3 regions of the Thalassotalea ponticola genome follow, and region 1 is predicted to be linked to each of the others. Evidence: predicted binding sites of a transcription regulator. Region 1 holds the regulator's gene; each other region holds the start of a gene.

Region 1 (3,202 bases):
CAAGGCATGAGGAATTGAGTTAATGACCCATTCACGCACCTTAAACGCACTTAACAAGGTAAATATCACACCTGAAATAAATACGCCACCTAGAGCCACATTCCAGCTATAACCGAGTTCTAATACAACGGTAAAGGTAAAGAACGCATTTAACCCCATGCCTGGTGCAAGAGCGATTGGGTAATTTGCATAGAGGCCCATGATTAAACAGCCAATGGCGGCAGCTAAACACGTTGCGACAAAGACCGCACCTTGGTCCATACCCGTCATTGCCAACATGCTTGGGTTAACAAAAATTATGTAACCCATGGTTAAAAAGGTGGTGAAACCGGCTAAAATTTCTTGCTTTACATTGGTGCCATGCTCGGCAAGTTTGAACAGCTTTTCAAACATCGTTTTTCCTGAACTAAATAGTTATTACGCGCTTTCCTTGACAATGTTGCAGCGAGTTAACGAGTGATTGCCAAGGGTGTATAAAAGATGCGCTATTTTACGAAACTTTGTTACGAAATGTAATAAAAATCACGAAAAATATTAAAATAATGACGATAACGAGCTAGCTTATACAAGCTCGTTTCATGGTATTAACACCGCGTTTAAATGTTGCTGGTTTGCATTTACATTTACATCAGCGCTAATCGAGAAAAGGCGAGTGATAACCTTCGGGTTTAAGTGCTAGTAAATCGCAATTTAATCTATCGATAACGTGTTCGGCGGTATTGCCAATTAACACCGCCGACAGGCCGGTTCGGCCAATTGTGCCCAGAATAACCAGCTCGGCATCAATTTTTTCGGCGACGCTTTCAATGACATCCTCAGGTAAACCCTCTTCAATGTGTAACTTGTGCGCATCGATATGATATTGGCTGGCGTGCTTTTTCATCACCTCTAAGTGGTGATTACGCATGGTTTCGTTGTATTCAGCGGCATCAAATTCAGGTACTTCGATAGCAATATTAACAGGGGTGCCTGGGTAGGAGTTCACTAAGTGCACGTCGGCTTTGATTAACTTGCCAAGATTGAGAGCTTCGTCGGTAATTTTATTGTTTAACGATTGGTGTTCTTGCTCTTCGCTACCGGCGTTGATGGCCGCTAAAATTCGCCCGTTTTCAGGCCAGAGGTGATCTTTGACCAGTAGTAATGGTACCCAGCATTTGCGGATAAGGTGCCAATCTGTTGGGGTAAAGATCACTGATTGTAGGGTAGGGTGTTCATGTGTGCTTTTGATCACGATATCAAACTGATGATCTCGCACCTCAGCTAAAATGGCCTCGAAAGGGCGGTTGTGCCAAATAACTTTGACGTCGATTTGACAGTCAAATTGCTCTGTTAACTCGGATAACCACAAAGTGCGATCGTTGACTACACTGGTGCGCATCGCTTCGCGCTCATCGGCAGAGAGCATGGTTGTCATTTCGTAGGAAAAATCGTATATAACGAGTAGGGCGGTTATATTGGCACCGCTGCGCTTGGCAAGGGTACAGGCTCTATCTAACGCCTTTTGTTGTTGCTCACTAGGGTCGACAACCGCAAGAATGTTTTGATATTTTTCCATAACACGCCTCAAAGTACGATGTATTTAATGATCGCTGTCATCTGTAACACTACGTTTGTTGCTAACGGTATGTTGTGCGTATCGATTACACTATCGATACGCACTCGTTACAGTGTGTAGTGTTAATATTAACTGGTCAATGAGGATGTTACAATAATGTTAAAAAATAACGATGTGATTGGCTTAACTTATCTGTTTGCCATTATCACTGATGAAAACCGGCAAGTTCAAATAAGGCTTGTTTGTCTAAAATGGTGATCAGTTTATTGTCCACTTTGATCAAACCATCTCTTTGAAAACGGGTCATCAACCTGGATATGGTTTCAATGGTCAAACCAATATAATTACCTATTTCGCTGCGCGTCATTGGCAAGTTAAATTCCAGTGAAGACAAGTGGCGATTGCCTAATCGACGCCCGTAATTGGCCAAAAACGTGGCCAGTTTCTCTTCTGCATTTTTGCGGTTTAACAGCAGCAGCATTTCGTTGTTACACTGAATTTCATCGCTCATTAAATTTAACATTTGCGATTTTAGGCGAGGGATTTTATTAGATAGCGTGTCGAGCACTTCGAACGGAATTTCACAAACCATCGACGTTTCAAGTGCTTTGGCAAAGCTCGGATGCTTATTGCTGGCTAGCGCGTCAAAGCCCATCAAATCTCCGGCGAGATGAAAGCCTGTGATCTGCTCTTCTCCTTGCTCAGAAATAATAAATGTTTTAAAGGTGCCGGAGCGAATAGCGTACAGAGTTTGTAGCTGCTCTCCTGCTTCAAAAATTTGGGTGTTTTTTTGAATTGGCTTTTTGCGTTGGATAATATCATCCAACAGGTTTATTTCATTCTCATTTAAGCTAAACGGCAAACAGAGTTCGCTGATACTACAATTTTGGCATTTGATGTTCTGGGCGGAAAAAGCCATATGTTGATTACCCACACAGGTATTAATAACGTTATAAAAAGTAAGGTTACTAAAATATTTGCTTTAGGGCAATATACAAAGAGTAACCGCCATAAATGACCAAGGCGAGTCCGGTGAGCTGCTTAAACAGCGGGGCGCGAATGAGTTTGTCCAACCATTGTACCGAGCAGGCGACAACCAATAATGCAGGTAGTGTTCCCAAACCAAACGCCAGCATAATCAATGCGCCTTGTAGCGCACTGCCTGACGCCAACGACCAGGTAAGTGTTGAATAAACGAGGCCACAGGGTAACCACCCCCATACAGCGCCAAGCATGAGCGCTTGCCACGTTGTCTTAATTGGCAATACGTGTCGTGCAAGCGGTTGAATGTAACGCCAAAGATACTGACCAAGACGCTCGATATGAGTTAACACAAACCATATTCTAGCAACATACAAGCCCAGTAAGATGATAAAAATAGCGGCAATGACTTTTAGCCAAATGACTTGTGCACCCAATGACTTAATGGCAATAGAGCCGGTAAAGCCGGCAATTGCGCCAAGCAAGGTGTACGAAGCGACGCGACCGACATTATAACTAATCACACGCGAAAAGTGCCCAGCTTCACTGTCACTTCGGGTGGTCAACATCGACGAGATACCGCCACACATAGCTAAACAGTGACCGGCACCGGCAATTCCGATTAACAAAGCTGAGAAAAAATCGAGGGTCATGGGTTATTTAGTC
Region 2 (3,202 bases), 1.4 Mb from region 1:
GGATAAATCTCATCCAATAAAGCGCAGTAATGACGGCTCATTACGGGTAAATATTCGCCGCAATTTAGAAGCCTCTATTCATCGCAATGTATACTACCAATGGATAGAAATAGCAGATAAGGTTGAAGGTGATCAACAACTACAACTGTATATTCACAGTGAAGACATTGATCACTTAATTGGAGTGGTCGACCTGGACTAAATAACTTTCGAAAAGCGCTGTTGATGTAGCTTCGTTTTCAAATAGGCGTCAAACGACATGCAAACATTGCGAATGAGTAGACGCGCTTTCGGAGCAACTTGTATCGAGTGTTCGTTTACCGTGACTAACCCATCGTTGACAAACACCTGTAATGAATCTAATTCATCGGCAAAATAGCTATCAAAGGTTATTCCAAACCGATCTGCAACAACTTGTTTGTCGACGCTGAAATTACACATCAATTGCTTAATTACAAATGAGCGAATAGCGTCATCAGCGGTTGTGGTAATCCCCTTTTCTAATGCATGACCACATTGCTCAATGGCTTGGTAATACGCCTGTAAGGTTTTGACATTTTGGCTGAAACTGTTGCCCATTGCGCTGATCGCTGATACCCCGAAAGCCAATAAGTCACAATCACCTAACGTGGTATAGCCCTGGAAATTTCGATGTAAGCTACCATTGCGCTGTGCTATCGCTAAATCGTCTTCTGGTTTAGCAAAGTGATCCATGCCAATAAACTCATAGCCAATTGCAACCAAAGACTCTATCGCATACTGCATCAATGCCAGCTTTTCAGTGGAATTTGGTAACCATTGATCTTTAATTTTTCGCTGCGCAGCAAAACGACTGGGTAAATGCGCATAACTAAATAAGGAGATGCGATCGGGATCTATGCGCTTAACTGCAGCAATAGTGTCTGCAAAAGACTGCGGAGTTTGATGTGGCAGACCGTAAATTAGATCAATATTTACCGAAGCAAAGCCGATGCGTTTTGCTCTTCGCGCCAATTCGACAATAAAGTCGGTGCTTTGTAGGCGATTTATCGCTGCCTGCACTTTAACATCAACATCTTGTACACCGATACTGAGACGGTTAAATCCGACCTCAAATAAGTGATCAATTAAGTCGAGCGATATCTCTCTTGGGTCAACTTCGATTCCCATTTCAATCTGCTCAGAAAAGCTAAATGAGGCTTTTAATTTATCGACTAAGCGACTGATTTGCGCCTTGTTTAAAAAGGTAGGTGTACCTCCCCCCCAATGCATTTGCTTTACTTGCTTGCCTTTAACTAACTTGGCTCGCGTGTCGATTTCTCGGCACAAGTAATCGATATATTGGTCCGCTTTATCCTGATGACGAGTTACGATTTTGTTGCAGCCACAGTAGTAACACAAACTATGGCAGAACGGGATATGGATATAAATTGACAACTCTTGGCTATCAGAAGTTTGAATTGCGTCAACCAACTCACTATCGCAAAAATTCTCATTAAATTCTAATGCTGTTGGGTACGAGGTGTAGCGAGGACCGCTCACGTCATACTTGGCTAACATTTGACGTGAAAACATATCATTTAATGCGTTGTGAATTTGATTAGATTGAGACACTTAGAAAAACCTACCGATAAAATTACCGGTAGTATAAAAAACATTGCACCCGCGTTTATTGATCGAGCGCAATGTTTTATCGAGAACACGCTTGGAGAGAATTGAGTTTGTAAAATTAATCAGCGCAATGAATGCATTTAGTGGCCGCAGGTTGCACTTTCAACCGAGCCTCAGCGATGTTTTCACCACATTCGCTACAAACACCATAGGTACCTGTTTCGATGCGATTTATGGCATTAGAAAGTTGTTGAATCTCTATTTTAGCCTCTGCTTCTAGCGCATTGAGTACTTCGTCATTTTCCCGTTCACCCGCCTGTTCAGACCAATCAGCGGCTCTACCTTCTGCAAAATCGCCGTGAATTGAATCAACACGCTCCTGTAAAGCAACAATTCGCTTTGTGAATTCTACTTTCAATTGCTCACTCATGAGACCACCTTTAGATTGTTATTGTCTAGTTGTGCTTTGCAATGTCTCAATCAATGTCTGTGAATAAGGTAACAATTTATCTACTTCGGCGAATACCGCATCCTCGTATTGCTCTTCGTAGCCCATCCGTTCCAGGTCGAGCTTAAGCCTTTCTTTCTTTGACAACTTTTTACGCTCGTCCAAAATAGGCATATGACTGATATTGCTATATAAAGTAAATATAGCAGGAAAATTCGCTTTCATCTTGACCTTGTGATCAGGTAGCGAGTCCATCAACACCGACAAACGCCAACTGCCTTCAGATACTTCACACTGCTTAGCCGACATCGCTCGACAAATATGACTAATTGACTGCAAAGCCTTGATATCACGCTGTGCGAGCTTTTGCCGTTTCTCAGCTAATAGCGCTTCATTTTTTTTCTTTTGATGGCGGAGTTTAAATAGCAAAAAACTCGCATAAACAGCCAATGCAAAAATAATGATGCCACCGACCACCAATAGCGCAATCGTAGATACTGTCATTTTTACTACTCTTTGAATTCAGAAAAGTCAGTATCATCTAAGCGATCGAGAATATCGTCATCATCGCTTTCGCTAATCTCTGTATCGAATTCCTCATCTTCAATACCAAGCAATTCGCATAATTCTTGATAACGCTGCTGTGCTGCCTCTAGCGTTTCAATATCTTGATCAGAGACTTGTTCTCCCGCATCGAGTTTTGCCGAAATAAGCATTAATTGCTCGTTCTCTTCAAGCTGTTGTAACTCTTGCTCATAAATAGCAGTCATGTCGCTAACGTTCGCTACTGGTTCAATTACAGTGACAGCCGCTAATGGTATCTCTTTCTTCTCAATAGGCTTATCGCGATTAGTACTTGCATTACTGTCGATACCAAGCGGTATCGCCTTCTTGCTACCGTGACGAGCGTCTTTACTACCCGTGCTAACTTGCTGCTTTTTTGTGTTCTTTTCAACTTGTTGTCGCGAACCAGCTTTATTACCAGCGATTTTGCGCTTACGAGGTTCTTTTTCCACTTTCTCTGGGCGCTGTAAATTCAGCTTCTTCATTAAAGCGCCTTCTTTGCGAGATTTTTTCGATCTAGCCATAATTCGTTACATTCATTAAAGGAAATATGGTTATATTTTACGTTAAATATGCTAAGAAGGATAATAAAGCTTTGTT
Region 3 (3,202 bases), 170 kb from region 1:
TTTCGACCATTGAGGACAATTTGATAATACAACTGAATATCTTCTGGTGCCATTGCCCGAGCAAACTTGTCAATCAATGTTGCCTTTTGTTTATCAACATCAACGCCATTGGGCACCAATTGCCAAAGTGCGACTTGATGTAACAGCTGCAGTAGCTCGGCTAATAAGCGATGATAATTGGGAGCATAAGAGGCAATAGATTGACTCAATTGCAATAACTCTTGTGAATCTTGTTTGAGCAGAGCAATAACAATTTTATAAACCCAGTTTTGATCAACCCCACCTAACATTTGCACCACATTAGCAGCAACAATATGTCCTTGTCCTTGAGCGATTGCTTGGTCAGTTAAACTCAAACTATCGCGCATACTACCGCGAGCGGCTTTGGCTAACAAGGCAAGGGCATCGTGGTCATAAGTGACGTTTTCGGCCTCTAAAATCTCTACTAATTTTTGTTCGATTTGTTGCGGGGTTAACGCTTTGAGATGAAATTGTAAACACCGTGACAGTACGGTTACTGGCAGTTTTTGCGGGTCAGTAGTCGCCAGAATAAATTTTACGTGTTCCGGTGGCTCTTCAAGCGTTTTTAGCAGCGCGTTAAAGCTGCTCTTTGACAACATGTGTACTTCATCGATAAGGTATACTTTATAGCGACCGCGAGATGGTGCGTATTGAACGTTGTCTAAGATCTCTCGAGTATCATCAACTTTGGTACGCGAGGCGGCATCAATTTCAAGTAAATCAACAAAGCGACCGAGATCAATATCTTGGCAAACATCGCATTGACCGCAAGGGTTGGCGCTTACACCTTCGGCACAATTTAGACTTTTGGCAAAAATACGAGCGATAGTGGTTTTGCCCACACCTCGTGTTCCGGTAAACAAATAGGCGTGATGCAGGCGTTGTTGACTCAATGCGTTTGTTAACACAGTGACAACGTGCTCCTGCCCCATCAACTGAGAAAAGTCTTTCGGACGCCACTTTCGGGCAAGCACCTGATAGCTCATATTTTACAACCCTAGTTTGTTATTATTCTAATGAGAGTCGATACTCAGGCTAGTCGCCTTGATAATCAACCATGGTATACACATCGACGTTTAACGCCGCTAAACGCTCTGGCCCTTTTAAATCGGGTAATCCAATGACAAAAGCAGCGTGCTCTGCCGATGCACCAACGCTGCGGATTAACTTGGTGGTGGCTTCTATGGTACCGCCAGTTGCGAGCAAATCATCAATCATCAGTACTTTGTCATCTTTGGTCAACGCATCTTGGTGGATCTCAAGAGTGTCTTGACCGTATTCAAGATCGTAGGTTTGTGAATACGTTTCTCGTGGTAGCTTTCCAGGCTTTCGCACTGGAACAAAACCCACCCCTAAAGCTAAGGCCAACGGTGCACCGAACAGAAAACCGCGTGCTTCAGTGCCAACAACCTTGGTAATTCCCATGTTCTGGTATTTTTGCTTCAAATGATCAATACAAAACAGGAACGCTTTAGCGTCGTCTAAAATGCCGGTAATATCACGAAACATGATACCGTCAATAGGATAATCTGGCACGTCATAGATGACGCTTTTAAGGTACTTAATTTCTTGCTCGGTCATAGCTTACATGTCTATTAAAAGTTTGATTAAAAGGATAATAGATTTAACGCAAATTTTATAGTCACGATTACATTAAAGCGAACTTTATTGTCGCAAAAGCGATTAAATCACCACAATTCTGGTAATTTTGACCGGTTACCGAATGCAAAATACGACGATGTATTTATTTTTCATCATAGCTCAACGAACGCAAACGAACTGATTCAGTAGTTTAAACAAAACATTGAACTTGGTCAGTGAGGTGCTTTTTGCTGAAGTAAAACACGCTACATCGATGTGAATATGGGGATGTTTTCGCTGTTGTTTCTACGTCGACAATCAAAAAAGGCGTACCTAAGTACGCCTTTTACTCACTAAGCCACTTCGGTCGAGTGCTTGAGTGTTGACTGGTCGATAAGAGATGTCATGACGGAAATAAAATCATCGTCACTAATGGGTTTCGAGATAATGGTATCAGCAAATTCTACTTCTGGAATTTGTTCAACCACTTTCACCTCTTGCGTTGACATAAATACTAAATACGTTGGTTTATATTGGTGTAAACCAGCTAGGTTTTTTAATAGTTGTCGACCATCCATTAATGGCATTAAATGATCTACAACACACACATCGAATGCGTTTTTTTGTGCCTTGTTGTATCCATCTAATCCATTAATTGCTGTTGTAACATGAAAACCAGCCTTGGTTAACGCCGCTTCAAGTTGAGCTGAAACTTTGGCGTTATCTTCAACTAATAAAACGTGCATTGTCATCCTAATTCCTTTTTTACAGCGATTAATTATTTGTAGCGATTACAGGTAGGTATACCATCCCATCAGCATAGGCAATAATGGCATAGCAACTAGGGCTACTAATGCTGCAAATAAGTGGCGCTTCGACGAAGCTTCTTTAAAATTATCGTGTGACATTGTATCGAACTCCCAAACAAATTTCGGCGAGATAATACACGATTAAGCAAAAGCTTGATATAGATCAATAAAAAAATTAACGAAAAACCGAACTGATCGATTACTTTTTAACCAACTGTTTTTATTGGATGATTTGAAATGCAACAAAAATCAAAAATCGGTGCAACATTGCATTTACCAACAGTTAACCTAGTTGTGCAATTACCCCGTGATCAGGTAGGTTGCATGGTGTTGTAATTTTACGCACCTAATTCTCGTCTTACTGTATGTTAAGGATATGATCCCCTATCTGACCCGACACAGCGAATGAGGTGATTGCCACTTTTAACAGTGCGAGTTGCGCTGTAAAATAAGCACAAAAAAGGAGACTCGAGGTCTAATGCCGTTCACTTAAGGTGAGCGGCATCTTTATTTTTAGGGTACCGTGTTGGTCTTGGTTTCACGGTTCTTGGAAATGTTCTCCCCCGCCGTGGCTCCAGTATTAGGCTATCAGCCATGGAGTAGAAGTGCTTAAGCTGGCGTGGAATCGCTCCTGGTGAAGAGTACGGTAATCCGACGAGTAGCCGCATTACATGCGCCAAACTTCCGTTGAAGCTCAACTGGTATGGAAGGTAATTCCCTTTGAGCGTTTGACACATTTTTACCATCTGATATCGAATTAGGTTGTAAGTCAGAAGTATTCCCCAGAGTTC

The links. Region 1 encodes FNR, which switches genes on or off when oxygen is low (the NO sensors DNR and NnrR bind a similar motif). Its sites were predicted from a motif close to TTGATCTAGATCAA; they were not measured.
Region 2: the regulator FNR is predicted to act here: its motif matches at 1,652-1,665, upstream of hemN (oxygen-independent coproporphyrinogen III oxidase).
Region 3: the regulator FNR is predicted to act here: its motif matches at 1,826-1,839, upstream of apt (adenine phosphoribosyltransferase).

The regions. Positions count from the first base shown of each region.
Region 1 covers NZ_CP166871.1:1,881,121-1,884,322, reverse strand. Annotated here, with positions in the region: gene ACAY30_RS08110 (NCS2 family permease) at 1-393, opposite strand, end outside; gene uspE (universal stress protein UspE) at 635-1,555, opposite strand; gene fnr (fumarate/nitrate reduction transcriptional regulator Fnr) at 1,761-2,474, opposite strand; gene ACAY30_RS08095 (sulfite exporter TauE/SafE family protein) at 2,524-3,189, opposite strand; gene ccoS (cbb3-type cytochrome oxidase assembly protein CcoS) at 3,193-3,202, opposite strand, start outside.
Region 2 covers NZ_CP166871.1:3,299,552-3,302,753, forward strand. Annotated here, with positions in the region: gene ACAY30_RS14535 (DUF1285 domain-containing protein) at 1-202, shown strand, start outside; gene hemN (oxygen-independent coproporphyrinogen III oxidase) at 199-1,539, opposite strand; gene ACAY30_RS14545 (TraR/DksA family transcriptional regulator) at 1,709-2,020, opposite strand; gene ACAY30_RS14550 (DUF2489 domain-containing protein) at 2,039-2,542, opposite strand; gene yihI (Der GTPase-activating protein YihI) at 2,548-3,126, opposite strand.
Region 3 covers NZ_CP166871.1:2,048,058-2,051,259, forward strand. Annotated here, with positions in the region: gene dnaX (DNA polymerase III subunit gamma/tau) at 1-1,007, opposite strand, end outside; gene apt (adenine phosphoribosyltransferase) at 1,057-1,602, opposite strand; gene ACAY30_RS08855 (response regulator) at 1,956-2,354, opposite strand; gene ACAY30_RS08860 (IS4 family transposase) at 2,897-3,202, opposite strand, start outside.